3 regions of the uncultured Acetobacterium sp. genome follow, and region 1 is predicted to be linked to each of the others. Evidence: riboswitches for the same ligand, from Rfam matches in the RefSeq annotation. Region 1 holds a riboswitch; each other region holds the start of a gene.
The links. Region 1 has a riboswitch for molybdenum cofactor ahead of QZ998_RS07935 (substrate-binding domain-containing protein). Riboswitches for the same ligand answer to the same signal wherever they lie in the genome.

Region 1 (10,035 bases):
GTTTAACAATCGCCGAACTGGCGGCTCGAACAGATCGTCCCGGCGGAGTGCTCACTTACGCCAAGGAATTTATCAGCCCCAGTGTCGGTTCAGCCTATGGCTGGTTTCAGACCTTTATTTATTTACCCACGATCACCGCTATCCTGGCCTGGGTTTCCGGCATCTACTTTTGCATTCTCTTTAATATCGAACAAACCCTGGAAATTCAGATATTAGCAGGAGCCGGCTGTTTTTTGGTACTCTATGTGACCAATATTTTTTCAGCTAAAATCGGCGGTTATTTCCAAAGTGCTGCGATGGTTATTAAACTGATTCCCCTGGTGATCATCGGTTTTGTCGGCCTCTTATTCGGCGGTAGCGGAGAGCATTTCACCAGCGCGGCGGTTTCAGAAATCAGCTCTACCGGGTGGATTGCGGCCATTGCACCGATTGCTTTTTCTTTTGACGGCTGGATTATTTCTACCTCAGTAGCTTATGAGATCAAAAACAGTAAACGAAATTTGCCCCTGGCTCTGGTCATTAGTCCGTTAATTATTCTGGTTCTCTATATTGTTTATTTTGTGGGAATTTCTAATCTGGTCGGTCCGGCTGAGATAATGAACTCCGGGGATGCCCATCTTGATTTTGCAGCCAATATGATCTTTGGTGCTAGCGGCGCAAAAATTTTGATGTTATTTGTTTTCATTTCGGTTTTGGGTACCTTGAATGGTCTGGTAATGGCAATGATCCGAATGCCCTATGCTTTGGGACTCGATCAGATGATTCCCAAATCCAGCGCCATGACCACAATCTCCCCACGGTATGATTTCCCGGTGAATTCAGCTGTTTTTGCCCTGATCATCGTCGGTTTTTGGCTGACTATCCATTATTTTTCGCAAAAATACACCCTGTTTCCCAATTCCGATATTTCGGAAATTGCCATTGTGACCAGTTATCTGCTGTATTTGGGTCTATATTACAAGGTTTTTATGTTATGGAAAAAGAAGGAAATCAAAAGCCTCTTCAGAGGTCTGGTCTGCCCGATTCTGGCGACCATCGGTTCCCTGATTATTTTCTCCGGTGGGATCCAAAATCCACTGTTTGGACTCTATTTTGCCATTTGCGCAATTGTTTTTGGCGCCGGTTATGGTTACTACCATTTTGGCGTTTTAAAAAACAACTAAACAAACTTAAGAAATCTTAAGATTTCTTTATATTTGTGTTAACTAAAATAATTTGGGTAAATAGATTATATAGCTTTTCTCCTCAAAGCATATTAGTAGAAGCGGAGCACCCTCACCGGGGTGTTCCGCTTCTCATTTTGTTTAGAATATTTTGCTTAAATTATTTGTTCAGTTTTTGCTGTCGTAGGAACATTTAAACTAGACATAGATGATGTTTACTTCTTTATTGATGCTGCGGAGCATATCAATAAGTTTCTGGGTGACCCGCCACTTGGTGGTGAGCTCCTCGGGAAAATCGGGATTCTGATGGGCCGGATTGATCGAATTACCCATGATCAGATCGATGGTGGTACATTCGTTCATCAAAATATTTGCCAGCATCGAGGCGCCGTTTTTTTCATGAAAGATTTCCCGACCACAACGATTATTCATATAGTCATCGCAAATTCGCAGGGTTTCCTGAAGTGTCAGCACCCCTTCGGTTACCAGATCAATGCCTTTGATGGTGGCAATCGGCGGCACCCTGTCCGACATCGTCGAAAAGTCAACCTTAACCTCTTCACCAAACTCGCGGGCGACAATATTGGCTGCGGTTCCACCGCAGACAATTTTTTTGCCCCGAGCCCGTTCCAAAAGCCGTTTAATCTCGGCATCTTTTTCTTGATCCAGGGGTGGGCCAGAAAAAATAGTGATATATCGTCGTTCTTCAGCCTTAATAACCGCGACAGTGGTATCATCGCCGGGTTCTTCGCCATAAAGATTGTAGCAGGTATCCACCAGTGCCATCGAAATGTCCTTGGCCTTTTTATTTTCGTAGGATCGTGCCAATAAATAATCGGCTGCCTCTTCCCATTGCCAACCAAAATTTAACAGTTGACCAATCCCGGCATGGATCACTCCGTCACTGAAAAAAGCCATGATATCGCCCTTTTCGATTACCTTGGTCGTCTCATAAACAGACTTTCCCTGGAATTCAATCTCTTTTCGATCCAACTCAATAATCTCGCCATCGCGGATAAACACCAACGGCGGGTTATCAAACTCCAAAATATAGGCCATCCGATTTCTAAAAACCTGAACAATGGTAAAGGTTGAGTAGGCCATATGGCGAACGCTGCATTTGGGCAGGGTCGCTTCGAGGGTTTCGAGCACATCCATGATCCCCATTTTTTCTTCTAACATGGTCGCCGCAATGGTAGAGGTCAGGGTTGCCAGAATATTGGCTTTGACCCCGCTGCCCATACCATCCGCCAACACCACGATGACGCTTTCATCATTGATTCGCACTTCTACATTATCGCCGCAAAGCTCTTCATGAACCTTGTTGACACTATCGCTGGCAATATCCATAAATAAAGGCATTAACGTTCAACCTCCCGACTGGTCACGACTTTCTGAAGCTTGGTCAGGGTCACCTTAGTTTCGGCCGTCGTTTCGCCAAGCAGTCCGGCTATTTCATGGGCAACCCGCATTTGCTTATCAATAACCCGCTGCGCCATTTTAAGGGTTTCTTCCTGGATATTTAGCATCTCCTGATCTTGTTTTTCCTGCTTGGTGATATCAATGAAAATCCCCATGTATAATTCCTGTTCCGGAATATAGGTTAAGATTTCCATAAAGTTCCGGTTTTCTTTTTCGTAATGACCTTTTCCGGTATAGGTATTGCCGCGGTTATTATCGAGTTTGCGGAAGGGATTATAATCCAGCGCATCGATAAAGTTGTACCGCATCACCTCTTCCTTTTTCATATTAAAGAGGCGTTCCGCGGCAGCATTAAACTCGATGATCCGGAACTTTTTATCGAGCACAGCAATAGCGTTGGGGGTGGTGGTAATAATCAGATTAGAAATGGCTTCGGTTTTGCTGGTGATCAGCGGCAGACACATTTCCATTTCGGCCATATTCCAGTATACTGCTCGCGCCTTGTCCCGGCAGGTTTCATAACCGCAGGTGCCGCAGTTGAGTTCATCCCGCTCGGTGAACTTAGACATCTGATTTAAGATTTTTTCCAGTTCTTCCTCCGGCACCTCTCCGAGGTGATGAACCGGGCGTTTATGGAAAGATCGTTTGGTATCGATCTGAGAAACCGGATCCGATGATTCTTTCTTACTGTTTAGATCAATATAGGTCTGAAGCATTTCAACCTTTTCATATTTGGATAAGGGACTGTGAATATTTCCTGGACCATTGACACAGCCCTCTTCACAGGCATTCATTTCAATCCAGTATTTCTTGTCCAGTTGATGAATCTCATCTAAAAACTCCATGCAATCCTTAACCCCATCGATGCGGAGAATTTTGCGGCTACCATCGAGTTTTTCGACACTGTTTTTAGCCAGCCCGCCGGTAATCGGATAAAGTCGTCCGGTATTGGTACCGATCGCATCAAATTCTTCTCTCGGTATTTTATTAGGAATGATCTGTTCTTCTTTAATCCAGGCGTCGATTTCATCAAAGGTCAAAACGCCATCGATGATGCCGCGGACATCCTTATCATGGACTTCCATTTTTTTAGCCAGGCAGGAACCCGCATAAACAATTTTTGCATTCGGATATTTTTCCCGCAGAATCTTGCCGTGGGCAATCATCGGTGAAACCTGTCGGCTCAGCGACGATAGATATTGTGGATAATAGATTTCGATAAGATTCTTAATCGCTGCACAGGAGGAAGAAATAACCAGCTTTTTATCACTGTTATACTCATCAGCGTAGGCTTTGGCTACCACTTCAGCACCAATCGAGGTTTCCTCGATGATCGTAAATCCCAATTCCCGAAGAATTCCCAGGTATTGTCTGGGATGATCCAGATAATAAGCAGTCGGGAATACGGCCGATAAACTCAGTACCACCTGCTCAGTTTTAAGCCATTCTTTGATGGTATCGACATCGCTATGAATTTCTTTGGCATTATGGGGACAGGTTGCAATACAGACCCCGCAGCCAATACACATAGCCTGAATGATCTGGGCGTGCTTATCCTTTAGTTTAATCGCTTTGACCGGACACTTCCGGATACATTTATAACAATTACGACATTTATTTTTTGAAAAATTGATAATACTCAATTGTTTTCCCCCATAATTTTCTCAAAAACTTCTTCGACATTTTCAACTGATACGGCATAGATGGTATCATCACATTCGACAGCGACACCCTCTGTGCACTTTCCCATACAAAATGATCCCACCAGTTCAAAATCATCACCCAATTCCCGCTCTTCAATGATCTGATTCAGGGCTTTAACCACCTTATAGGATCCATTTACATGACACGAACTGCCAACACATATTCTAATTGTCTTCATCACATTTTCCTTTATAAAATATTCTGCATTATTCTGGTGGATTCATGGTATCATCAGATTTTTTGTCTGTCAACGGTTGGGCAAAAATGTCATGGTAAAAGGCCAGAAAAAAAAGCGCGCCAGAATTAGGATAAAAAAACGTTCATTCTCACAGTAAAAGCTCTCGTTTTCAACGCCATTTCAGATACTTTTTCCCACAACTTTTCATTTAAACAGAATTTTTATCGAATTTCTGACTATTCATCAGCAAATCCGACTTCGATCTTGACGAAGCCAATAATCTTTGTTAAAATCGTTGTAATTGAATAGCGTTTTCTTGAGTGAAAACAAAACAATCCGAATTGCTAAACCTACGGTTTTCTATGGTTTTTCAATCGATAGAGTATAGTTAGAAATGACTATGCTTTCCAGTGTGTAAAGGATGGTGGAATTCATGGAATTTTCTGACTTTTTTTTTGAACAGTCATTTTGTTTTTTTGAGTCGCCCTCCGATTATGTCATTAAAGAGATCTCTCTTTGATAATTATTTTTAGGAGGAAGAAAATGAAAAAAAAATTGTCCGTATTGCTTATTGTATTGTTTGTCTGTTCCCTTGCGCTTAGTGCTTTGGGTTGCACCCCGGACAAGAAGGATTTAGAAGTCGGTTCCAACGGGGAAATCCTACTTGCCACCACTACCAGCACCCAGGATAGCGGTCTATTAGAAGTGATCCTGCCCGATTTTGAAGCCCAAACCGGTATCGCCGTTAAGGTAATCGCAGTCGGCACTGGGAAAGCCATCGAGATGGGAAAAGCCGGTGAGGCTGATGTACTATTGGTTCATGCCCGCTCCCTAGAAGATCAGTTCATCGCCGATGGTTATGGGGTCGAACGTTTTGATGTCATGTATAACGACTTTGTCGTGGTCGGACCAAAAGAAGACCCAGCCAAGGTAAAAACAACTGCTGCAGCTGATGCTGCCAAAGCATTGACCGCCATTGCTGCGGTGCCATCAACCTTTGTCTCGCGCGATGATAAATCCGGTACCCATACCAAAGAACTGGCGATCTGGAAAGCCGCCAACATTACCCCGGATGGCGACTGGTATTTAAAAACCGGCACCGGCATGGGTGAAACCCTGACGCTTACCAATGAAAAATTGGGCTATACGCTAGCAGACCGGGCGACCTACGCCAACATGAAAGATACCATGGCTAATCTGGAAATCGTCTGTGAAGGCGATCAGATTTTAAATAATCCCTATGGGGTTATTGCCGTTTCGCCAAGTATCAATGACCAGATCAATGCCGATGGCGCGCAAGCCTTTGTTGATTGGATCATCTCACCTGAAACCCAGAAACTAATTGGCTCATATGAAGTGAATGGGGATCCGCTGTTTATTCCCAATGCCGTAAAAAAATAAAAACATCACCAGGATCCTGGGGGAATATCATCTTCCAGGATCTCATTTTGGAGAACTCTATGGATTACATACTCAGTGGATTTGTTGAAGCCTTCCGGCTTATTTTTTCCTTTGACCCTGAAATCATTCAAATCGTTTTGTTATCGCTGTTTGTCTCTTTTTCAGCCACCCTTTATGGCACCCTGATCGGGGTTCCCCTTGGTATTGCTCTGGGAATTCATCATTTCAGGGGCAAAAAAGTGGTCTCCCGTTTTCTATATACCTTTATGTCCTTTCCGCCGGTTATCATCGGTTTGTTCACTGCTCTTTTTTTAGCCCGCTCAGGGCCTTTTGGTCAATTTCAGCTGATGTATACCCCTACTGCCATGATCATTGCTCAAACCATTCTGGTGACCCCAGTTATTATGGGGATTGTCTTTAATCATGCCAGCACCAGCGGTTATGAGGTAGTTCAGACTGGCAAAACCTTGGGTGCCCGAAGATGGGATATTCTGATCTTGCTGGTCTTGGAATTAAAAGCGGTCATTATGATCGCCCTGGTCACCGGTTTTGGCCGGGCTATTTCTGAAGTCGGCGCAGTCATGATTGTCGGGGGCAATATCCGCGGCTTCACCCGGGTAATGACCACCTTTATTGCGATGAATAATAACATGGGTCAATACAGCGTCTCGATTGCCATGGGACTAATCCTGATGTCGATATCGTTTCTTACCAATTCGCTTTTATACCATTTTATCATAGGGGATCAGAATGAATATCGAGACTAGCAATATTGTTAAAACCTACAAAGAAAAAACCGTGCTCAGTCTGGATGGTCAATTCAGTGATCTACAATTTGAGTCTGGAAAAATCCATGGGATTATCGGCCCCAACGGTTCCGGAAAAACGACCCTGATGAAAATCATCGCCGGCCTGATCGCTCCGAGCAGCGGAGCGGTTCTTTACAACGGCCAGCCATTATGCCAGGACATCTTTTCTGAAATGACCTATTCGACCCACACCCCCACCCTGTTTTCGCGATCGGTATATCAAAATATTGCCTATCCTTTAAAAATCCGCAAACAAGAAAAAAACGCGATCGATCAGACCGTCTCACAATTGCTCGAAGAATTCGAGATCGATGACATCAAGGATCAGAGTGCCCGCCACCTTTCTGGTGGGGAATCCCAGAAAATAGCGCTAGCTCGGGCGCTATCCTTTTCGCCCAAAGCACTTTTTTTAGATGAACCGACGGCAAATATCGACCCCAAAAGCATTCAGATTATTGAAGCAGCTCTCCAAAAGAGAAACCGTGAACAAGGCTTGACCATCATCATCATCACCCATAATCTCAGTCAGGCTTTTCGCATTTGCAATCACCTGACCTTTCTGGATCAGGGATCTTGCCTGTTTTCAGATAGGCCGGAAAAGATCATGGCAACCAGCCATTCAACCATCGATGAGTTTATCTCATTCAATCGCTTTTAAGGTTTTTTTCTCACAACCAAACTCATACAACCTTAAATTTCTTTGCCTTAAGTTTATTTTTGCAAATTCCTCAGAAATTTTCATTGCAAAGACAGGGTTTTTATAGTTATAATTATTACTTAGTCAAGACTTTATAATGGGTCATCATATTGGGAGGAAAATAATGAGATACGTACCAACATTTTGCCTGCGTGAAGGAATGATGTTAGGAAACAATCTTTGGGGTGAACGGGGTGAGTTAATTCTTGCCAAAGATACTGTTCTTACTGAGGATTACATCGAACGAATAAAAAAATTAAATTACAATGGCATATATGTTGAAGATGATCTGACCAAAGATATCCAAATCATTAATATCATTAACGATCGCGTCCGAGCCGAAACCGTCAAATGTATCAAGGACGTTTTTATTACCACCGAAAATAAAGGTTCTTTAAAAAAGAGTACTTTTAATGATATGCAAAAACAGATCGAGAACATTGTCGATGAGATTCTGCAAAACAGCTCGATGGTAATCAATATGGTTGATCTCAAGGTTTTTGATGATTACACTTATTTCCATTCGGTAAATGTGGCTGTTCTTTCGATTGTTCTGGGTTCAGCCCTGGGTCTGAGCCGGGAACAATTGTGTGATCTTGGCATCGGTGCCATTCTCCATGACATTGGCAAGGTTTTTGTCAAAAAGGACATTCTCTGCAAAGCCGGCGTTCTCTCTGATGATGAATCCTGTGAAATGCAAAACCACTCGACCCTGGGTTATGATTATATTAAAAAAGTATCAAGCATCAGTATGTCCGCCCGAATCGGGATTTTAGATCACCACGAAAAGTTCGGCGGCGGGGGATATCCTGGTAATTTAAAAGAAGAGAAAATTTCGCTATTTGGACGCATTATTGCCATTGCCGATGTTTATGATGCGATGACCTCCGACCGACCTTACCGCAAAGCCATTATTCCCTCCGAGGTTATTGAGTATATTATGGGTGCCTCCCATACCCTGTTTGATCCGGATCTAGTTGATGTTTTTCTGCGCAAGATTGCCCCCTATCCGATTGGCACCTGTGTGGAACTCAGCAATCGACTAACCGGTATTATCATTGAAAACTACGAAAGTTTCTCGATGCGCCCCCGCGTACGGATTTTCAAAAAAGACGGTGAAGACATTACGCCTTTTGAACTCAACCTGAGCGACCGGGCTTTTCTAAATATCACGGTTACCAGTATCTTGTAAAAATCGTTAGTTTTCAAACGCGATGAACCTAAAATTTACACCATTATCAGAGTGTTGTTTCCAGGCATGGACCAGCACTCTATTTTTTTGCAAATAAAAAAAAACGCATGTATAGCCAATTTCATTGCCAAGTGATCCATTCCATGTTAAAATGAAATAATTATCATCGTGCTTTTTAAAAAGCAACGAACCGCTTAATCAACCCTGGGGAAAGCCTGGGGATTTTTTTGCTTAAATTTATCGTTTTGATATAGAGATACAGACAGAGATACAGATGGAGGATTTATGAATTGAAAAAAAATACCGAAAAAATTATCCAGGTTAAAGATCTGGTCAAACATTATGGGGATAAAACGATCATTGATGAAATTAATTTCCACATTCGCGCCAATGAATTCCTGACCATTCTTGGTCCCAGCGGCTGCGGAAAAACCACCCTGCTACGGATGATTGGCGGTTTTGAAAGCCCTGATGCCGGTGATATTCTTTTTGAAGGCAAATCGCTGCTCAGTATTCCCGCCAATAAACGGCCGATTAATACCGTTTTTCAAAAATATGCCCTGTTTCCCCATTTAAATGTCTACGATAACGTGGCCTTTGGGTTAAAGATTCAAAAAAAAGCCAAGGCTGAAATAGACCTCCTGGTTCAGGAAATGCTGCGAATGGTCAATCTTCAGGGACAGGAACAACGCGATGTCAATTCCTTAAGTGGTGGCGAGCAGCAGCGGGTCGCCATTGCCAGAGCCCTGGTTAATCATCCCCAGGTGCTGCTGCTGGACGAGCCCTTAGGTGCTCTGGATCTCAAGCTTCGCAAAAACATGCAGCTGGAGCTTAAGAATCTTCAGAAAAAAACTGGCATCACCTTTATTTATGTCACCCACGACCAGGAAGAAGCGATGACCATGTCTGATACCATTATCATTATGAACCGTGGCCGGATCCAGCAGATCGGCTCGCCGGTGGATATTTACAACGAGCCTCGCAACGCCTTTGCAGCCGATTTTATTGGTGAAAGTAATATTCTCGAATCGATTATGGTCAAGGACTGTCTGGTCAAGCTTCTGGGTGTCGAGTTTCCCTGTGTGGACAAGGGTTTTGAGGAAAATGAGACGGTGCTTACTGTGATCCGACCTGAAGATATCGATATCCTCCCCCCCGGCACTGGTTTTCTGGATGGTATCATCGAATCGGTGACCTTCCTGGGAATGCACTATGAAATCGTCATGACCTGCCAGGGTATTAACTGGCTGATTCATACCACCCGGGAATTTTTTGCAGGTGACCAGATTGGCATCCAGGTTGATCCCAATAATATTCATATCATGAAGAAGGAAGCAGACGATGAAGTCATTTAAGGAGTACATTGCCTATCCTTACGGTCTGTGGATGCTTATTTTTATTGCCGTGCCGCTACTGGTGGTGATCTGGTTCAGCTTTTTATCCAATCCCGATTTCAAAGCCGGAATCTA
Region 2 (10,035 bases), on a different contig from region 1:
GAATCAGACCCTGAATGGTCTCCCGGTAGTTTGATGTGGACATTATAATCCCTGAAGTCAGAATAACAAGCATTCGAACAAACGTCGTGACCCCCATGGCCATCCCTTTTGCGGTGAGCAGCGGGATTCCCAATACCCCAAACAGCACCTCCGTGTCCGGTGTAAATACACTTTGGACAATGGAGAGGGTCAAAATCAGAATCAGAATCCGCCGGTACCGCCTGATCAGCGCCAATAACTCGATCCCCATAAGCAGGGCGCAAACAATTGAAATGATACCAATTCCCACAACAAAAGCCAGATTCTCGACAACCAGTACCATCGAGGTCAGACAGAGAACCAGGACTATTTTTGTCCGGGGATCGATTCTAGCAGCCATCATCGACAACCTCTCCATTTTCCAGCTTGATAATACGATTGGCATGATCCTTGATAAATTGTAGATCATGGGAAATCACAGCCAGGCCCATGCCTTCCCCGGCGAGTTCTTCCATCAATTGATACAGTGCTTTTTTACGATCCCGATCCAGCCCTGTTGCCGGTTCATCTAAAATCAGAAACCCGGGTTCCTGAGCCAGAGTTGCCGCCAGCACCAGGCGCTGTTTTTCACCGCGACTGAGTCGCATCGGTACCCGATCTTTAAGATGATTCAGCTCAAACCGTTTTAGCAGGACTGCCGCCTTTTCCAGGGCGGCCTTTTTTTCAAGTCCCTTAATTTCAAGGGGAAAGGTAATTTCGTCCTGGACACTGGCCGCAAAAAGTTGACGATCCGGATTCTGAAAGGCATAACCAATCTTTCCCCCTCGTTCACACAGTTTTAACACCTTGCTGTCCACCCCATCAATCTCAATGCTTCCTGAATCAGGGGTTAGAATGCCCATGATAATTTTCCCCAAGGTCGTTTTACCTGATCCGTTATCGCCGGTGATCCCCGCAATTTGACCCCGATTCAGGGTCAAGTCAATGTCTTTTAGTACAAACCGACTGCGGGGATAGGCATAGCTTATTCCCGCAAGTTTAATGTAACTCTCCATACCGGCTCCGTTCATTGTTTATACTTTACTTAAATGTTTTACTTTTACCGCTCGATCGATTTACAAGCTGCCCTCGTAAGGAATCAACTGACCATGCTTCAGCACCAGAATGCGATCGGCAATGTCCATATTTTCAAAATCATGCTCGACCATAATAATCGACTTTCCCGCTTCTCTTAAGCGTAGCATCACCGATTTGATCATCTCCCGGCCGCGGGTATCAATTTGCGATAAGGCCTCATCAAAAAGCAGAACCGCAGGCTCCATGCTAAGAACTGAAGCCAAGGCAATCAATTGCTTTTGGCCGCCGGAAAGATTATTGGGCGAGTCAAACCGGAACTCTTCCATACCGACCAGCTTAAGCATCGCTTCGATCCGTTCTCCAATAATCTCCCGTTTGACACAGAGATTTTCGGGGCCAAAGGCAACCTCCGCTTCAATGGTCGGAGAAAACAACTGGTTATCCGGTTCCTGAAACACAATCCCCACTTTTTCGGCTAGTTGGGGCGTTTTCATGTCAAAAATTGACTCGCCAAACACGGTCACCTCACCCTGAATTCTTCCCCGGATGGTTTTGGGAATGATCCCGGCCAAAATATGACACAGGGTGCTTTTGCCACAGCCGGAATAACCTGCCACCGCTAAAATTTCATTTGCTTTCAGACTCAAATCCAGTCCATGGAGAATATTGGTATCACAGCCAGGATAACGAAAATAAAGATCATGGACCTCAATCGGATTCATCGCTGCCTCCTATTTTGCTTTTTATCTCGTCTCCAGCTTTGATCAATTCGTTCTTTTCTTTGTACTTAGCCTTATTCACGGTTGGTCTTCTCCTCTTTGTCAATTCGCCCTGGATCACCACTAAGACGAATGTCAAGCGATTCCTCCGCCTCGTGTGCCTTGAACGAACCGAGACGATTGACTTGGCCCGCAATAGCGTAGGCCAGCAGTCCGCCCAGTCCCCCGGACAAGGCTGATAAACTCAGGGTCAGAAGTAACGGAATCAGCGGTAGCCGGAAGAAGACAAAATTAACCCCAAAACTACCGAGTACATTGGCAACCACCCCGGCACTAAAGCAGCCGCCTTTGGTATATTTATATTTTCCGATAACAAAATAAAGAATTTCCACCCCAATCCCCGGCATTAAATAGGTCATCATACTCATGATGCCATGAGAACCCATGGTGCCGGTAACTGTTACCAGAATGGCCTGTACCAGACAGACTAAAAAGGCCGCCCCCGTTTTTTTTACCAGCATGGCACCCAGAACAATGAAAAGCATATAGATTCCCCCGGAAATTGATCCTCCTGGGATAAAAAAGGGACCGGTAATAATGTGTACCAGGGGTACCAGAACAACCTTAACCGCAATACCCAGAGCCGACATCATGGCAATGGTGACCAGATCAAAAAGGGTCATTTTTTCAAACTTTTTCTCAAACTTCTTTTCAAACAAACTCAGCCCTCCTTCTCTTGATGCTTACAAGTTCTTTTTCTTTTTCCAGCCGAATTTCATTTAGATCCGCCTTGATCTGATTCTTTAGATAGTCTTCCAGTTCACTGATTAGCGCTTTTTTCCACTGGGTAAAGCCGGGTCTGTAGGTTAGGGTAAAGGCCAGCAGTCTTCCATAATCAACTGCCGGTGTTAATGTCTGGAAATCTTCATAATCGATGGCATAAACTGCACCATCTTGGATAATGAAATTTCTGAGATTAATGTCATAAAAGGCCAGACCAGTTTTTTGATGCAGTCGATTAAGCCAGTCAATGGTCTTTTTAAAAAGATCAATTATTTCCTTGCCGGGCTTAACCGCGTCGCCACTACGACTTGTTTCTTGCGCTTCTGTAACTTCTAGTTTTTCACAAAGAGTGACGCCTTCAAGATATTCATAAAGAAGCACCCCATCAAACCGACCCAAACACGGCGCTACGCTAAAATCCATATCACTAAGCCGTTTTACCATCGCCAACTCATTTTCAAGGGATTCTGTTTTTGCAAATTTCTTTTCGATCAGCCCGAGTACCTGTTCACCATCTGAAATCTTAATCAGTCGAACCCGGTTTTTTTTGCTCTTAAATTGCCTGATCACCTCATAGGTGCCGGCTTCATAGTTTTTTATTAGTCTCATTCATCCACTTGCGGCCTGCCGATATGTATTTTTATATCGGCTCCTTTTTCATAACCTTCCAATTCTGAAACCACACTGAGCACGACGTTTTGAATGAGTTTTTGAACAAAGGGCACCATCACAATCGCTTGTCCATTAATTTTTAGGGTCACCCCATCATCTTTAAGGGGACAATCCGATCGTTTTACCTCACCTGTAATAATCTGGCGACAAAAACCGGCACAATCAGTACCGCATAAACCACAGCACTTTTCTGTAAAGCCAGGTAACAACTCAAACGCATAGTACTGAACCAGATCAACCAGACGATCCGCTTCCTTCAGGCAGTGAACCACTTCTTTTCCCCGATATTCTTTGCATTTGTCGGCAATAACTCCCGAAAATGCAAAAACCGTGTCATCTAAGCGCTCATCAAGACCCTCACAATCATGTCCGGTGACAATTTTAGGGATTGTCGGGTCGTCAACACCCTCTAGTATCACATAGTCATAATCGTAGTGGGCTAAAAGCTTTCGGATCGGCAATTTTTCCTGATAGAGAATATCCGTTTCATACATCCCCAGAGCCGTCACCAGCTGTGCACCGGCTTCTTTATGACGATCGGTGTTGGTTCCCGGTTGATCCATCACAAAGGCTTCATAGTGGATTTCCTTAACCGATCCCACCGAATAGCCTCTTCTTCGCAGGCCTCTGATAATGGTTTCGATAACTGTAGTTTTTCCCGAATGGGTCAATCCCCTTACCGATATTACTTTCATCATGCACCTCATTCATGGTAATTATTCTACTCGAAATATATTTCACTTAGATATTTGCAATTTCGCAAACTAAAGGTCTCACCGGTAATAACAATTTCCATGGGGCCCGTTCCACCCTGGGTTTTATCGGTATTTTGAATCCCGTTTCGTTCATAGACTAGATAGACCCCACCCGCATCCAATTCAGCCACCGTCCCGGGGGACGCATAACCATCAATGGCTTTATAGGTTATGGTATTATACTGATGATAGTCAAAGTTAGTGGTGTTTAGCACATCTTTTAACAGCAAACCGCCAAAGACCACCTCTTCTCTGCCATTACTGGTATTTAGCCCCTCATCAATCAAAACCTTTGGCAGTGCTTTGACCTCGTCAAGATTAAACTGGTCAACCATTTCATCACCAACCATTATTTTAACGGTTTCCTGTCCCAGGGCACCCAACCGCTCCTCCGTCTGGCTTTTGTTAATCGCAATAAGAAAAACAGAAGACAGGGTTAAAAAGAGAATCACCAGTGGCAGAATCCATCGCTTGAGCTGCTCTTTGCGTTTAGAATTTTTGTTGCTCAAATTAACCAAGGTGTCATCACCACGCGTTTCTCTGCTCATCTTTTCATCCCTTCTTTAATTCTAGAATTCGCACCGCTCCCCAAACTAAACAAAGCAGGCAAAGATTACTTTGCCCACTTAATCTCTTATTATTTAACAACACTCATTTTACTGATGTTTTGAACCCAGGCACTGGAACCTAAACTGCCTGCCACCACGCTGAGTAGTTCTTCGCCGTCAAGTGAGACGGTCAGTAGTGAATCCTCTGCTTCTACCGTCGCCTTATCATAGGGCTTGGAATAGCCATCTGATGCTTCCATCGTGATGCTGGTGAAGCCAGTGACTCCCAGTTGTTCGGCCACGTCTTTTAAGGCATAACCTTTAAAAACCCCACCTGTTTCTGATCCATCTTTTTTAGTCATTTTGATGGTTTTTTCAACCAAAGGAAGGGCCGCAAGATCTGCCTGAGTCAACTCGGTTTTTCCATCAATCCCTTCTAGGGTAATGATAAACTCGGCCACCTGCTGCTGACTTTGGGTTTCCGTTTTGGAAGCGTTTTCTTCTTTTTTTGAATCTGCCGCAGGTGAACTGCAACCAAGCAGACCTACCCCTAAAACCATCACTAATGCCAGTGTTAACAACTTCTTTTTCATTTTCTCCTCCTGAGCTTTCTTTTTTACGGAAGCATGCTGAGTCAGGAATCCCAACAGGAAAAACAAAAAAAACAATTTCTGCAAAAAAAGAAGGCTCAGCAAAGCTAAACCCACAAAAAATTCGATGCAAAGATGAATTCTCTTACTTTTCCAATGTGGGAGGCCCTGTCGTTTCCAACAAAACCCTAACGTCTTAGCCTCCATAATATTTTCATATTTTAGGAAATTAAGATCAGTAAGCAATTTCATTCCGTATTTAATTGTTTTAATTATATTTTTTTAACCTTCAATTGTCAATGTCTATTTGTAAATGATCCAGATAAATTTCAGTTGCTTCTCACCCGTTCTTCATAGAAGACATACCGATAACGAGCTAGTTACAAAAGAGATGCCAACTAGACCGGCATCTCTTTTTGCAAGCTCTGGCTGCTTAATAATAATACATGGAACCCATAATCGATGCCATAATTGCTCCCATCACAACACTGATGAGAATCCCTAAAACGATGGCAATTGCCATCATTACCAGGTATGCCCGGGCGAAGTTCTTTTTATTGGGACCCGTTTCGCTGCCAAATCCCCATATAAAGAGCATCACAATCCCGGCAATGGGAATGGCCGTGATTAAAAACATAATCAGGTACTGTCCCATCGTAATCAGATCTATTCCCCCGACCGCTTGAGCCGGTTGTGGTGGTGGACTTGATCTTACCGGTTGGGGCTTTGGTAAGGTACTAATGGGTTGGGATGGCGCAGAACCGCCTAATTGTTTAGCTCCGCAATGGGTGCAAAATGCCGCATCATCTGGAATTTGTTTGCCACAGTTTTCACAAAACATCGTCTTTCCTCCTTAGTTTTTATCCTCTTTTTTTGTATCTTCCGATTCATACATTTCTGTTTTTTTGAGCCGCTTCTTTTTTTCTTTTAACTTCTTTCTGATGATCATAACAATAAAGAACCCTAATCCGGCAATGACAGCAAATGGAATCAGTCTAAAAATTAGAACAATTAGAAATGCCAAAATATAAAGCACTAAATTGATCGAGGTCACAAAGCCCTCCCCGATTTTAGTAAATATTTCTGAAAATGGTGAACTGACCACCGATGAGGATAATTTCTTTTCGTACAATGAAACGTATATCGTCGAATAGGCCATTTCGATATCCCAGTTTTTTATCGTGGTAGTCAGGCTGTCAATTTCCGAACGAACACGATTTAATTCGCTTTCAATGGTCAGCATGTCAGTGATATTGGTGGCCTGTTTTAAGTATTCTAACAGCCGTTCTTCCTGGATTTTTAAATTGTTAAGCTGTGCCTGAACATCCTGATATTGCTGAGAAATATTGGTGCTGCTGACATTGGCACTAATGGGGCTGCCTAATGTCTGGATATGGGTCATCGCTTCTGAAAATTTTGCTGATGGCACCCGAATGGTCACATAACCGGAGTTAGCCTGGACACCGGCCTGTTCTGATGCATAGTTTGATCCCGAATCCTGAACAAATCCTCCTATTTCTAATACGTAACGACTGATTTTATCAAAAGTATCTTGATAGTCCTCAGTATTCAGGCTGATATTTCCTGAATAAACAATTTTTGATGTATCAAAGGATACACTGGTATTTGCCGTGGCCTCAGCTACAGCATTTGCCGCTTCCCCGCTTGCCTGATCATAGGACATCGACTCATCCGCTGCCGATTTACTGTTTTCCTGGCTTGCACCGCTAAAACAGCCCCCTGCAACAATCATTACCAGACAACTTAAACAAATGACCATGCCCCAGAACCAATTTTTCTTGACGCTACATCGCCGGGATTTTTCTCGGCTAAAACTTTCTAATGCTGCTTCTTTAAATTCTGGAATCTTATTCGGGTTTTCTTGATCCATGAATCCTACCTCCTAAAAGTTCAATCTTTTCGTCTCCTATTTTGTCACTCAATTTGTTTTTTACTGTTTACCCTTATTTCTGATAAAAATGCATGATCCTGTTTTTTTAACATTCCCAATCCGTTCTTCTGTCTTTCCGATTTGCTGTTAATGGATTTCTGGCTTATCATAGGGGCTTTTCTCCTGATCGCCAATCCCTTTTTCACGACGCTGCTTATCAATTTTTCGATTCATCATTTTTGCCATTAAATAACAACCCCACACCGGTATTTTTAACTGCGCGTCATAGTAAAGTGTCGATGACGATTTTTCCTGTTTCGCTACGTTTTCCAGAAAAAGTTCAAACCCGTGCTCAACTTTTTTCCCATTAATAAGCTTATTTAAAGGCTGCCCATTAAGCATCGCCCCCATACCAATCACAAATCCCCCTTTGTAACTGAGGCCATTGTCTCTTGCAAACAGCTCTAACATTTTTAGACCCGATTCATGCGTATGAACGTAGGGCATCCCGCCCTGAATAATCCCATAAAGATCTTGTCCATGGAGAACATCGCGATTTTTTTCAAGCTCTTCCAATAAGTAAACCGTATCGGCCGGATAGGTATCAATGTAGCAGGGGCCAACCATAATAATCGTCTGAGCCTCCTTAACAGCCGCCAATAGCGCGCTCATGTCTTTCAAGTTTGGATATAAATGGAGGATTTCCACTAGATAATCCCGAGAAGATAGTATCGTCTGACAACGAGTAGCCAACATCATGCTTGTCCCAGTTTTTCTAGGACTTAAGTTTATTATAACTGCTTTTTTCATTAACGCAAACCCTCCACGACCGATTCAAGGCACGCATTGAGGTTACTGTCATCGACCATGTATGCATTGCCCTGAATATTCATAATTTTGATATTCTCCTCAACCAGACTTTTAAAAACTTGTCTTTCATCATTGTTCCATTGATCCTTAACGCCAATCGCCATAAATGTGTGAACTCGGCCGATTTTTCCTTTGACTAACTCCCCATTTTTGCAATAGTAATGGCGATCGCCAATGATCGCACATTTATCAAATACACGTTTCGTTTTAAATGAGTAGCTCCCCCATTTAACCGGAGTAACCATTACCAGTACATCGGTTCTCATCAGTTTAGGTAAAATAATATCGGCATCATCGCGATGGATGCACTGTCCATAAGTTTTGTCTGTGCAGCCGCCGCAACTATAGCATGGATCGATATTCAAATCAGCTAAGGATATAAACTCAGCTTCTATTTTCTTCGCTCTTAATTCTCTATCGAGTCTTTCACCAATTTCATGTCTGGTGTGATCTGATAAGATAGTAATCATAATCATCCTCTTTTCTTTTTCTGATATCGGGTGTAAAAAACGAACACTTCTACAAAAGGTAATATATTACATATTTTCTGTCTTGTCAACAGAAACTAATGTCAGTAGGTAATAAATAAACGAATATGTTTGATAACTTTTAACATAAAATGAAAGCAAAAATTAGCAGTTTGTAATTTTTGGGGATATTAATCCCTACTTAAATATGATAGGATATAAACAGATTGAATCCTGAAGACTCAAGGAGCATAAGATGTACGAAAAAGGTGTCCAGACAAGAAACCATCTTTATGAAATTTCAAAAAGGTGCTTTTATGAACAGGGTTATGAAAAAACCAGGATAAAAGATATCGTGACAGCTGCTGATACACCGATTGGTCTTTTTACCTATTATTTTAAAACAAAAGATAACATTGTCCACGAAATATATTCGGATTATTACCAGCAAATTGATACGTGCCTCAGTTCATTATCGATTGAAGGGTTAGACAATCCCATCCTTCGTCACGCAGCATTGAGTTATGTCTATTTTGATCTGATACTCAACAATGAAAATAACCGACGCTTTTATTATGAGATTCTCAGAAAATCATCAAACTACCGCATCGCTGGTGATTTCATCCGCAATACCTATCGGGCTTACATTAAAGAATATGATTTAGTGATCAGTGAAAGAGAATTCGAAAATTTTCTTTTCATTGATTTCGGGGGACGACGGGAATATTTCCTGAACTATTTTAAGAAAGACCTTAACGACTCCATTTCCGAATTGGTATTTTTGCTCAGCGGGATTGTTCCCCGGTTGCTTGGCATTGATCAACAAGCTGTCACCACCCTTCTTGACAAGGGCATAGAAATCGCTGAAAGTGTGAACTGCCGCCATATTCATTTTCTTTTCGAATAATTTTGCCTGATAAAAAGCTATTTAACTCTGATTATGAATGGCACATTTTCAATTACGCTTAGTCATACACATTTTCAATTACGCTTAGTTTTCACTTGTTTGATGAGCACGCAGCGGTTATAATAGAATAAACCGGAATGTCTCCTGATACGATGATTTTTTTAGATTAGATTCATGCGAATTTTTCAAAAATGATCATTAGTCAGACTAAGTTTATTGCTACAAGCAAACCCTGATTTCAAAATGATGAACGGAGATTGGACGATGAACGAAAAACTATGTCAAAGCTGCGGAAAACCGATGGGCGAAACTGATCAACTCTACGGTACTGAAAAAAACGGCATTAAGAGTAAAGATTATTGTAATGACTGTTATAGTAATGGTGAATTCACTACGAAAATTACAAAAGAACGGATGATTGAAGTAAGCATTCCCTACCTGATAAAAGAAAAACCAGGAATCAGTGAAGCTGAAGCAAGGCAAGAAATGGAAGACTTTTTCCCCACCTTAAAGCGGTGGAAAAAACGCAAATAGCCACAAAGATCTCTAATTTTAATAAAACGTGGTTCAATTCGGATTTCTTTTTTAGTTTTAAATCATTCTTAGCTTGCCAGAAATTATTGTATTCTGTATTAAAATTATCAATAATAGGACTAGCATAAATCTGATTCAAATCTTGATAAAAGTTGATTAAAAGCAATCACATTTAAAGAGAAAAACCTTAACTGCAAGAAGGGAGACCATCGATTATGACAAATAATTTCTATCATGAAACGA
Region 3 (10,035 bases), on a different contig from region 1:
TCGGACTTCTTCGGCAACCACGGCAAAACCCTTGCCGTGCTGACCGGCCCGGGCGGCTTCAACTGCGGCATTAAGCGCCAGAATATTGGTTTGAAACGCAATATCGTCAATAACCTTGATAATCTTTGAGATATCCTGGGACGAGGTGTTGATATCCATCATCGACTGCTGCATGGCATTCATATGGCTATTGCCAATTTTAGCGTTATCCATCGCAACAGTTGTCAGTTGCCGTGCCTGATTGGCATCCACTGCGTTGCGCTTCGTCTGTTCGGCAATTTCGGTAATGGAAGCGGTGAGTTCCTGGATGGCGCTGGCCTGTTCAGTGGACCCCTGTGCCAGAGCTTGACTTCCATCAGAGACCTGACTGGCACCGAAACTGACCTGCTCAGCGGAATCATAGATATCCCGCATCACCGGATTCAAGGATTCAATGATGCCGTTTAAAGCGTTTGAAATATCAGAAAAATCGCCCTTATATTCCGGTGCATTTTCAATATTTAGGTTCCCGCTTGCCAGCTCTCCAATTCGATAGGATATATCTCCAATCATAGTTTTCAATTGGTTGACCATCACATTGACCACCAGTTTTAAATGTTCAAAACTTCCTCGATAGGCTCCGGTAACCACAACATTAAGATTACCATCGGACATCTCTTGTATAGTCTCTTCTATTTCTAAAAGAGGCGTTTCCATTTCCACCAGAATATTATTCATGCCTTCAATCAAATCCTGCCATGCGCCTGTGAATCTGGTCTCATCAGCTCGTGTTTCCAATTTGCCTTCAATCGCAGCCGTTGTCATCATTGATACGTTGCTTATCATACTTCCTATTGATTCTTTTACTTTTATGAGACTTTGATCAATCCTGGCAAATTGAACACTTACTTCTTCTGTATATTTTTCCGCTTTAAAAATATTCAAATCAAAATCCAGGTTGCCTTTCCCCAAACGTAATAAATTATTTTCAAGTCGATTTATTTCAATTTTAGTAAAGTCATTAACTTTTGCGATGGCTGTTATATCGGTGCAAACTTCCACAAAACCTATTTCATTTCCTGACTTGTCTCTTAAATAGGATACCTCAAGCTTAACATGCTGTCCTCCCAACACAAATGTTGTTTCTCCGATACCAGTTTCTGTTAATAGATGTATTCCGCATTGTTCGGTATTGCAAACCGGATTATGTGCGTTAGAACAATCCATTCCGCAATATTTAACACCGTTGCTAAGAGCCCCTGCATGCTGAAGTGCGTTTTCAAGTTTATTATTCATATACAGCCATTTCAACTCATTATCCATTACATGAATCGGGAATGGTAGGGCATCGAAAATAGCTTCATAAAACTCAATTCTTTCACCAAGTACAGACATGATCTGATTCGCATTCGCAATGATTGACTTATAGTCATTGTGAAGATTTTTAGCTTCATATTTTATTAAATAATCTCCTCCATCTAGATTTTGGGAGACTCGTTCCATTTCAATAACCAGACTTTCGAAGGAGTGTTCAAATGACAAGATGAAACGATCGAATTCATCCTGTATTAATCCGCCACTTTCATCACATTGGCAGAATCCACCACCTAATTTTTTAGCCTGATTGATATAATGATCAATCCGCTCAGCCAAATCCGTACTATTATAAATGATTCGGTCAAGTTGAACTTTATTCTTTTCTGGCGTATTATTAATGACTGTAGTTGCTATTTGTATTAGCATTCCCCCTATCAGGTTGTCAATAATTGAAACTTTTCTCCCGATTGAAAAAGCAGTCAACCCCGATACAAGAATAATGCCTGTAATTCCGAGACCAACAATTATAACCAGGCTGAATTGATCACCTAAAAAATGATTGTCTTTCGACTCCATCACTACAATCATGATGGCACATGTGATGATATAGATCACTATGGTTGGTAAACACATCGCCACCAAGATCATTGTGGAAACACTTTTGTTTTTTTTCATATCCTTCACCATTTCTATTAAAATATGTTAAAATTGATCCTGAAAAATGAAAACAACACAGCGTGTAGCAAGCACTGTGTTGTCGCCAAATATTTTCTGCTATTATTCATGATAACCAGACGGTTTTGAAGATAATTTATCCATTGAAATATCAATGGGAACTCTTCATCCGGATTGAGCTTATAAAGACCTTGGCCATTTTTCTTTGTTAGGCAATCAGGTCTTTCGCCTTAACAGCGGCACTTCCTGCATCCGGTGCATAACCGTCAGCACCAATTTCATCGGCAAATGCCTCAGTAATCGGCGCCCCGCCAACAAGAATTTTGAAGCCGGTTAAGCCACTTTCCCGAACTTCATTTACTGTTTCCCGAAGTGAAGGCATGGTTGTTGTTAATAAGGCGGACAGCGCCAGTACCTTTACCTCTGGATGTTCTTTGATGGCTTCAATAAATTTAGCGATGGGTACATCAACACCCAGGTCGATGACATCGAATCCGGCACTTTCAATCATGATGGTTACAAGATTCTTGCCGATATCATGCAGGTCACCGGCAACCGTCCCAATAATGCATAAACCATTTGAAACAGCGCCGGAGGAGGCTAAACTTGGTTTTAGAACTTCGACACCCTTTGACATGGCACGGGCCGACACCAGCATTTCAGGCACAAATATTTCGCCGTTCGAGAACTTGTTGCCCACCACATCCATGGCTTCAACCATCGCCTGAAGAATATCCGGTGCTGAACACCCTTCATTTAAAGCTTCCTGTACCAAAGCCGGTACCTGTTTTGCTTTTCCAGCTGCTACTTTTTCTTTTACTTCTGTAATTTTTGACATTTGATTTTCTCCTTGCATATTATTCTTAATTTTTTCTATTGTCCGAAGTACAGTAATTAACTGTTCCATCTCCCGTTCGATTTATCGGTATGATATAAGCGAACAGCGGTCATCTATTTAGCAAATTTCCCTTCCCGGAAAGCACCAATATATTCCATGCAGAATTCATCCTCGCCAGACATCGCTTCCGTAGCGAAGAGCATTCCCATCATATCCTTATTCAGTGGATCCAGGATGAAACTATCCATTCCGGCATTCATAGCCAGCACAGCAAAGGCCTGATTAGCAATCCGGCGTGCTGGCAGGTTGAAGGAAATGTTGCTCACTGCACCGGTGACATGGATGGTTGGATATTGTTTTTTTATTTCCCGGATGACTTCGGTAACCATGGTGATGCCATCTTCAGAAGTACAAAGCATTTCAATCAATGGATCAATATGCATCCGGGAGGGGTCGATCTTATATTCTTTGCATTTTACCATTAAATCAGTGAACACATCCAGACGATCTTTGGCCGTTTTGGGGATGCCCTTGTCACTATTTAGCAGGGCAACACATTCCCATTTGGTATCGGCCAGTACTTTGAAAGCGACATCGACCTTATCCCCTTCCAGTGATACCGAATTAAACAATCCCGGTTTGTTGCAGTATTTCATCGATTCAATACAGGTATACACATTGGGACTGTCCACCGCAATGGGCACATCGGTAGCATCCTGGACAATATCAATCAGCCATTTCATGGTTGCCAGTTCAATGTCATCATCAACTGATGCACAAACATCGATAAAGTCAGCTCCGGCTTCTGCTTGTTTGATGGCCAGATTCCAAATAAATTCAACGTCTTTTTCAGCAATAGCTTTTCCGGTCGAAGGAATGGCCCCGTTAATTTTTTCTCCGATAATAATCATGTTGTTTTAATTTCCTCTCAATTTCACTTTCCACGTCAATTCTTATAGATAACTATTTCTGGGTGTCAAATCAATCTTAGTAGATGCGACAATTCATCGCCCATTCTTCAAACAAACCTGGTAATCGATCATCTCCAACAAACAATGAATTTCCGCGCTCATTCAACAGTGTCGGCTGAAGAATAAAGCCTTTTCGGGGACCATATTCATTGATGGCACGAAGGGTTTCAGCTCTGATCTCATCAGCTGATGATCCTATCTGACTGCATTTTCCGACCGTATCCCAGCCGCCTTCAATCACCAGCCGTCCATTAAATCGTTCCTGAATGCCAGTCAGATCATTCATGATCTGAGCCGAACTCCAAACACCGATGCCAATATCTACATAATCCTCCAGTAGGGCTTCACATTTTCCGCAAGTATGCTGGAAGAAAATCATCCCCAATTCTTTGCAGGCATCGACAATTCGTTTATGAGCTGGTTTGATCACGTCTCGATAGGTTTGTGGCGACATAAATGTCCCTCTTGCCGTAGCAAGGTCATCTAGATAGACATAAATATCGGGTTTGTAGGCTTCATGGATTTTTTTCATACAGGCGATTTTATAATCGGCCAGCGCTTCGAAAAAATCCATGCAGGCTTCCGGTTCAGAAACTAGTGATATCAGACATTCTTCAAATCCCATAAAAGCACTGAGTCTTTCAAATAAACCATTGGGATGATAATAAGTAAGCATTTGTTGCTCTGAGTCAAAATCCTTTAACTCAGCCTCTGCAAATGGTTTTAAATCAATTGAGTCAGTATCCGGAAACTTTATATACTCCTTCCATTTGGTGATGTCTTCTAATATAAATTTACTCGAATCAGGGATACAACCTTCTGGGGTAACATGCCATAAAACACCAAAGGGATCAAGTCCATCTTTGTCAGTTGGTGCTTCAATTGGTCCATTAGAAAGAAAACCGACAACTTTCATGGCTTCAAATGTCAGCGGTACATATTCCGGATTTCCCCAATTCAATACTTCAAGAAGATTTTGTTTCGGTGTTAACATAATAAACTCCTTCGCTTTCGTAATATTGTATTTGTTTGATTGACCCAAAGAATGAATAAAGAAAAGATATTCTTACTTTCGTTATTCATTGCTTTTTTCAACCTCTTTAGCTATAATGTGAGTATAACAAAACGATTGCAAAAATGCTTTATTCGTTTATGCTGAAAAATAATTTAATCTTCATGATCCAATTTGTGATAAACGCACAAATACAAAATCCATAAATATTAATATCGCTTAAAGCTATTTAAAAAAAGAGAGGTCCGACTTCTTGATGAAACTTAGTATGTGGATTTTGGCCGACTGGCTAAAGAAATACAATCCGGAGATTCATATAAAAGAAGGATACCTTACGTTGGAACGGGTTCGCTTTTTTAACGGTGTCCAACACGAATATGAATCATGTGTTTTTGTTGGTCATTCAAAAACGATGGCAACCGCTTCAACTGAACAGGTAAGCTGTGTCAGTGGCGTTGATTTAATTCTGCTGAAAACAAACGACGTTGAAGGGATCTTTAACGAAATTTCGGATGCCTTTGAATTCTATTGGAATTGGCATGATAGTATCAGGCGTGCCATTCAAGAAGGGTGCACCGTCCAGGTCCTGCTTGATAAAAGCAGCCATATTTTAGATGATTTTACTTTTGTTACCGACTCTGGTTATTTACTCAAGGGGCATTGTTGTGATACTCTCCAAAACAGAAAAATCGATTTGGTCGAACAAATTTTGGCAGAAAATATGATTCCCATGGACAGAATTTTAGTCCTTAACGATGATAGTCGCGTTAAAAATGCTGCCAGTCGTGCTTATGTGGTGGATAATCCCATCCTGCCAAAACGAACCATCAGCCGAAATCTCTTTCTTGACCATGAACACATCGGTTGGTTGATATTGGTCGAAATCGAACATATGATCACCCCCGGAAGAATCCAGTTTTTGGATATACTAGGCGATATCATCGAAGAAGATTACGCCCGTTACAGTCGGGGGGGTAACGAAATTTTCTCCTATGAGAAAATGTTTTTGGATATTCTTTTCGAAGACACCGATATGCCTGATTCCATCAATCATAAAATGATGGCCATCAATTGGCAGCCTGATGATGAAAAACTGGTCTTTAAGATCATTGGTTGCAATCAAAATCGTGATCTGAGCCTGGCTTTGCTGAGAAAGCTGGAAGCCTCTCTGACCGGGTGTATTCTCCTTCATCACAATGAAAGCATTATTCTCCTTGCGAATTTGAATTTAGTTAACCACGCTGTTCTGATCAGACAGAACCAGATCCAGTTAAAGCAGGCTGCCAGCCGGAGCGGTGCAAGCTTTGTCTTTCAGGATATCAATCAATTGAAAGATGCATACAGCCAGGCGGAGATTGCCATCACTTACGGCACAAATATTCCCGGTGATATTCAAACCTGCAACGCGTGCGCCGTAGCATATAGTATCAATCTCTTACGCTCGACCAGTCATGCCGATTTACGACATCCGGGCATCCAAAAACTAAACCAATACGATGCACTCCACCATTCAAACCTGGCTAAAACACTTTGGCTGTTTTTACTTAATGAACGAAATAATACAGAAACAGCTAAACAATTATTCATTCATAAAAACACCCTAGCCTATCGGATTTCAAGAATTGAAGAAATTACTGGCATCTCACTGAATGATGCCGAAATCCGGTTCCACTTATTGATTTCATGCTATCTTGACTATTATCATTTATGAGCACCGTCTCCCATATACTTAACAAAAAAATCCCGGAACAGGTAATGAACTGTTCTCGGGATTCTTTCTTCGGATAACCTGGCGAACCGCCAATTAACCTGGTAGCTTGTTTCACCTTTCCGTGATATGAATCATTTCATAAGATAACATCAAATGTTCACGGATATCCGGGTTATTCATGTCCACTTGGATCAGCTCATGGATTTTTTTCAGGCGATACTGAAGTGTATTGCGGTGAATGTGTAAACATTCCGATGTAATGGTGCTGTTTCTTTCACATCTCAGGTACTGAAACAATGTAAAGCAAAGGTCAGCTTCATTTTCACGATCATAGGCATTTAGTGTCAAAATGGCTGGGTGACACAGACAGAGATCTTTGGTTATTTTTAACAGCGAATCATGAATATAGGCTGTAGTGAAATCTTCGCAACGACGGATATAGGAATTTGTAGATTGACCATAGTGGATAGCCAATTTAGCTTGATTCAGGCGCTCTGCCAAGGTATCCCATTCGGTAAAAGGCAGGGAAACACCACAGATAAAATCTAGCGGTTCAATCAGCTTTGTCAATTCATCAGCCAGGGCATCAAATTCTGATTTTAACAGTAATAAAAGGGTTTCATTATCATAGACAAGACGCTTACCCTGAGGGATATACTGATCAAGCGAACCATTTAACGATTCTTTTGTCAGTTGTTCATGGTTGTTCTCAAACAATAATAAAACGCAGGGAACCTTATTTTCCCAGCCCAGGGCCAGGAGGACCCAATCCAATTCTTCTTTTGGGACTGCTTTTCCATTTAAAAGTTCGCAAAATAATTTCGACATCGACTGTGCATAGGTGGATAGTCCTGGAAAATGGGTAAAGGAAACAATATTGAGAAATATATCTGCCAATTGACAGTGTCCGGCTGTCACAGTAGTTTGGAATTCCATGATTTGGATGTGTAAATGCATGTCATTAGCCTGTTTTAAGGTGCCACCGATACAGCGGTGAGATAGTTCGCCAAATGATAACAAGGCAGCCTTGGTACCTTGTAAAACAACTGAGTAATTATCCGATTTTCGCAACATTTGGATTGAGTAAAGTGGAACCCGTCCAGATTTGACGATGTGCTGCCAAGTTCCCCGAAAATAGTCATTTTGATATTCGCGGGAAAAAGCAAAAACGCGACCCTGCCAATTAGCGATAAAAATAGGATTCCGGAAAACCGGAACAGCAAGGTCGACAAGATCCTGCAAAGATGAATTTGAATAAACAGCATCTTTCAGCGAAGACTCCCATAACTGAAAGAATTCATAAGCAGCGAGCGATTCATTAAATATCGAAATAACATTTCCTTCAACCGCAAGATAAAAAGATTTATAGACACAGACAACACATCGATTGGTATTCAGAACGGGGTTAATTTCTGATTCTAAATCTGTCGATTCAGTGATATATAAGAAAACATCTGCTAATTCTGGTCGCTCTTTATCTTTTAACCGGATACCTGTTATACCAGGTTCTGAAGTTTCATCTTCCATTTTTGATGCGAGGATTTTAACCCCCTTTGCGTCAAACCAGTCCTTCAAAATATACAAACTCAATTTCATGACAAACTCCTTTATCAATTGTTCAAAATGAACAGTCGACTTAATTTAGACGTGTAAAGATTTGGTCTATGTGAACGTATACAAAGATCGATAATGGGATTATACTATACCTAAAGGTCAGTTTCAATAATAATATATTCCGATTTACATATGACCCATGTGGCCAATGTGAACAATGGGTAAAAGAAGTAATTTTTTTGCCTTCCATTTGAAAAGGAATTCAGAACGTTTCAATCGTTTTGTTTTCTTTTTTTGCATTTGAAATAAATGGTGTTCCAAATCATATGAGACACTATTTATAAATAAATTTAGGAGGTTTGATAAATGGGTTTTCAAAAAGCGAAGGGTTATATCGGTATGACTGACCCATCAGTTGCAGCATGCCAGGATTGTAAGGTATGTGAATTATTTTGTGCAGCAACACATGATGGTGCCTGTGGTTCAGAATTAAACAGGCTTTGGGAATCAAGCGATATTTTTGCTGGGGAGTACATCACGTATTCATGTAAACAGTGTCTGGCGCCATCATGTATGGATGCCTGCAAGGTTGAAGCAATTTACATCGATGAGGCGACAGGTGCACGATGCATTGACGCTGAAAAGTGTATTGGCTGTAAAGCCTGTATTAAGGCATGTCCACTGGATCCGCCAAGAATTAATTTTGATAGTATCAATAAAAAAGCGAAGAAATGTGATTTGTGCAAAGATCGGGAAGATGGACCAGTATGTGTTCAAATGTGTCCGACAATGTGTTTACAACTCAAAAAATATTAGTGATAGGGAGATGAAGCTATGAATGAACAATGCGGATGGGCAGGAAAAATATTAAGAGTAAATCTTACGGACGGTACGTTTTCAGATGTTGATACGATGCAGTATGTTCCGAAATTTGTCGGTGGTTTGGGGGTCGCCCATAAGATTTGGTGGGATGAAATGCCGTCAGGGATTAAAGCATTCGATCCAGAAAACAAACTGATTTTTATGACGGGGCCGGTCACCGGAACAGCATCACCTTCCAGCGGAAGAGCTGAGTTTGTTTCAATTTCCCCCCACAGTTATCCAGAACAATATGCAAATACCGGTATCGGCGGTTCATTACCCACTTATCTGAAGTGGTGCGGTTATGATGGGATTATCATCGAAGGTAAATCCCCGGAACCGGCTTACCTTTATATCTCTGCGGATGGGCCAGAATTAAGGTCAGCAAAGGATATTTGGGGATTGGGGCTGGTTGATGCCCAGGAAATATTACATGACCGACATGGGGGAAACTCATCGTCCTATGGAATTGGACCGGCAGGTGAAAACCTGATTCGTTTTGCAATCATCGGATGCGGTATTCACAGTGCAACTGGCCAGGGTGGTCATGGTGCCGTCATGGGTTCAAAGAATCTAAAAGCCATCACCGTAACTAAGGGTAAGCATCAGGTGAAGGTCGCTGATCCGGAAGGCTTATTAAAAACAACATTGAAATTTGGTCCGATCAGAAAACCCATGCCTGTTTATGATATGGATTTGGCCGATGATCAAACAAATCCCTTCTGGGATCGCTGGACAGGACCGGATCATAAACCTAATTTCTCAATCAACTGGATGGGGAATGTTCACAACAAACCCTTTAAATTTCTAAGTCATTCCTGTGGATTGGGATGCTATGCGTCCTGTGGCTTCTTTGAATTCAAAAATGTGCCTGCTGTAACCGAACCAAAACTGATTCACGCCATGACAGGTTGTAACCATACTCGTTATGAGCAGTTTTTCGATAGAGAAGATGAAACCGTACCGGGTGAAAATTTTAGAAAAGGTCTGGAAATTCATGAGCTGGCGCAACAATTGGGATTTGGCCATTTTGATATCATCTATGGTTTTGTTCCCTGGCTGTATTATACGAAAGCCATGGGTCTGGATACAGAATCAAAGGTGGGAATGCCAACCG

Region 2: another riboswitch for molybdenum cofactor. It lies ahead of QZ998_RS11405 (hypothetical protein); the one in region 1 lies ahead of QZ998_RS07935 (substrate-binding domain-containing protein).
Region 3: another riboswitch for molybdenum cofactor. It lies ahead of QZ998_RS11180 (4Fe-4S dicluster domain-containing protein); the one in region 1 lies ahead of QZ998_RS07935 (substrate-binding domain-containing protein).

Annotation. Positions count from the first base shown of each region.
Region 1 is NZ_CAKMJU010000043.1:73,683-83,717, reverse strand. It holds gene QZ998_RS07955 (amino acid permease) at 1-1,163, shown strand, start outside; gene QZ998_RS07950 (SpoIIE family protein phosphatase) at 1,362-2,525, opposite strand; gene QZ998_RS07945 ([Fe-Fe] hydrogenase large subunit C-terminal domain-containing protein) at 2,525-4,228, opposite strand; gene QZ998_RS07940 ((2Fe-2S) ferredoxin domain-containing protein) at 4,225-4,470, opposite strand; molybdenum cofactor riboswitch at 4,790-4,906, shown strand; gene QZ998_RS07935 (substrate-binding domain-containing protein) at 5,011-5,868, shown strand; gene QZ998_RS07930 (ABC transporter permease) at 5,928-6,635, shown strand; gene QZ998_RS07925 (ABC transporter ATP-binding protein) at 6,619-7,335, shown strand; gene QZ998_RS07920 (HD-GYP domain-containing protein) at 7,499-8,566, shown strand; gene QZ998_RS07915 (ABC transporter ATP-binding protein) at 8,857-9,921, shown strand; gene QZ998_RS07910 (ABC transporter permease) at 9,908-10,035, shown strand, end outside.
Region 2 is NZ_CAKMJU010000078.1:24,917-34,951, reverse strand. It holds gene QZ998_RS11440 (energy-coupling factor transporter transmembrane component T) at 1-382, opposite strand, end outside; gene QZ998_RS11435 (ABC transporter ATP-binding protein) at 369-1,034, opposite strand; gene QZ998_RS11430 (ABC transporter ATP-binding protein) at 1,095-1,778, opposite strand; gene QZ998_RS11425 (ECF transporter S component) at 1,850-2,494, opposite strand; gene QZ998_RS11420 (hypothetical protein) at 2,487-3,167, opposite strand; gene QZ998_RS11415 (molybdopterin-guanine dinucleotide biosynthesis protein MobB) at 3,164-3,925, opposite strand; gene QZ998_RS11410 (hypothetical protein) at 3,952-4,533, opposite strand; gene QZ998_RS11405 (hypothetical protein) at 4,623-5,126, opposite strand; molybdenum cofactor riboswitch at 5,254-5,376, opposite strand; gene QZ998_RS11400 (zinc ribbon domain-containing protein) at 5,557-5,964, opposite strand; gene QZ998_RS11395 (DUF4349 domain-containing protein) at 5,977-7,014, opposite strand; gene QZ998_RS11390 (hypothetical protein) at 7,162-7,824, opposite strand; gene QZ998_RS11385 (NAD(P)H-dependent oxidoreductase) at 7,824-8,354, opposite strand; gene QZ998_RS11380 (TetR/AcrR family transcriptional regulator) at 8,608-9,258, shown strand; gene QZ998_RS11375 (zinc ribbon domain-containing protein) at 9,523-9,792, shown strand; gene QZ998_RS11370 (HD domain-containing phosphohydrolase) at 10,008-10,035, shown strand, end outside.
Region 3 is NZ_CAKMJU010000076.1:16,649-26,683, forward strand. It holds gene QZ998_RS11150 (methyl-accepting chemotaxis protein) at 1-1,971, opposite strand, end outside; gene QZ998_RS11155 (corrinoid protein) at 2,180-2,809, opposite strand; gene QZ998_RS11160 (methyltetrahydrofolate cobalamin methyltransferase) at 2,923-3,720, opposite strand; gene QZ998_RS11165 (uroporphyrinogen decarboxylase family protein) at 3,797-4,774, opposite strand; gene QZ998_RS11170 (helix-turn-helix domain-containing protein) at 5,049-6,503, shown strand; gene QZ998_RS11175 (helix-turn-helix domain-containing protein) at 6,615-8,099, opposite strand; molybdenum cofactor riboswitch at 8,225-8,334, shown strand; gene QZ998_RS11180 (4Fe-4S dicluster domain-containing protein) at 8,424-8,873, shown strand; gene QZ998_RS11185 (aldehyde ferredoxin oxidoreductase N-terminal domain-containing protein) at 8,892-10,035, shown strand, end outside.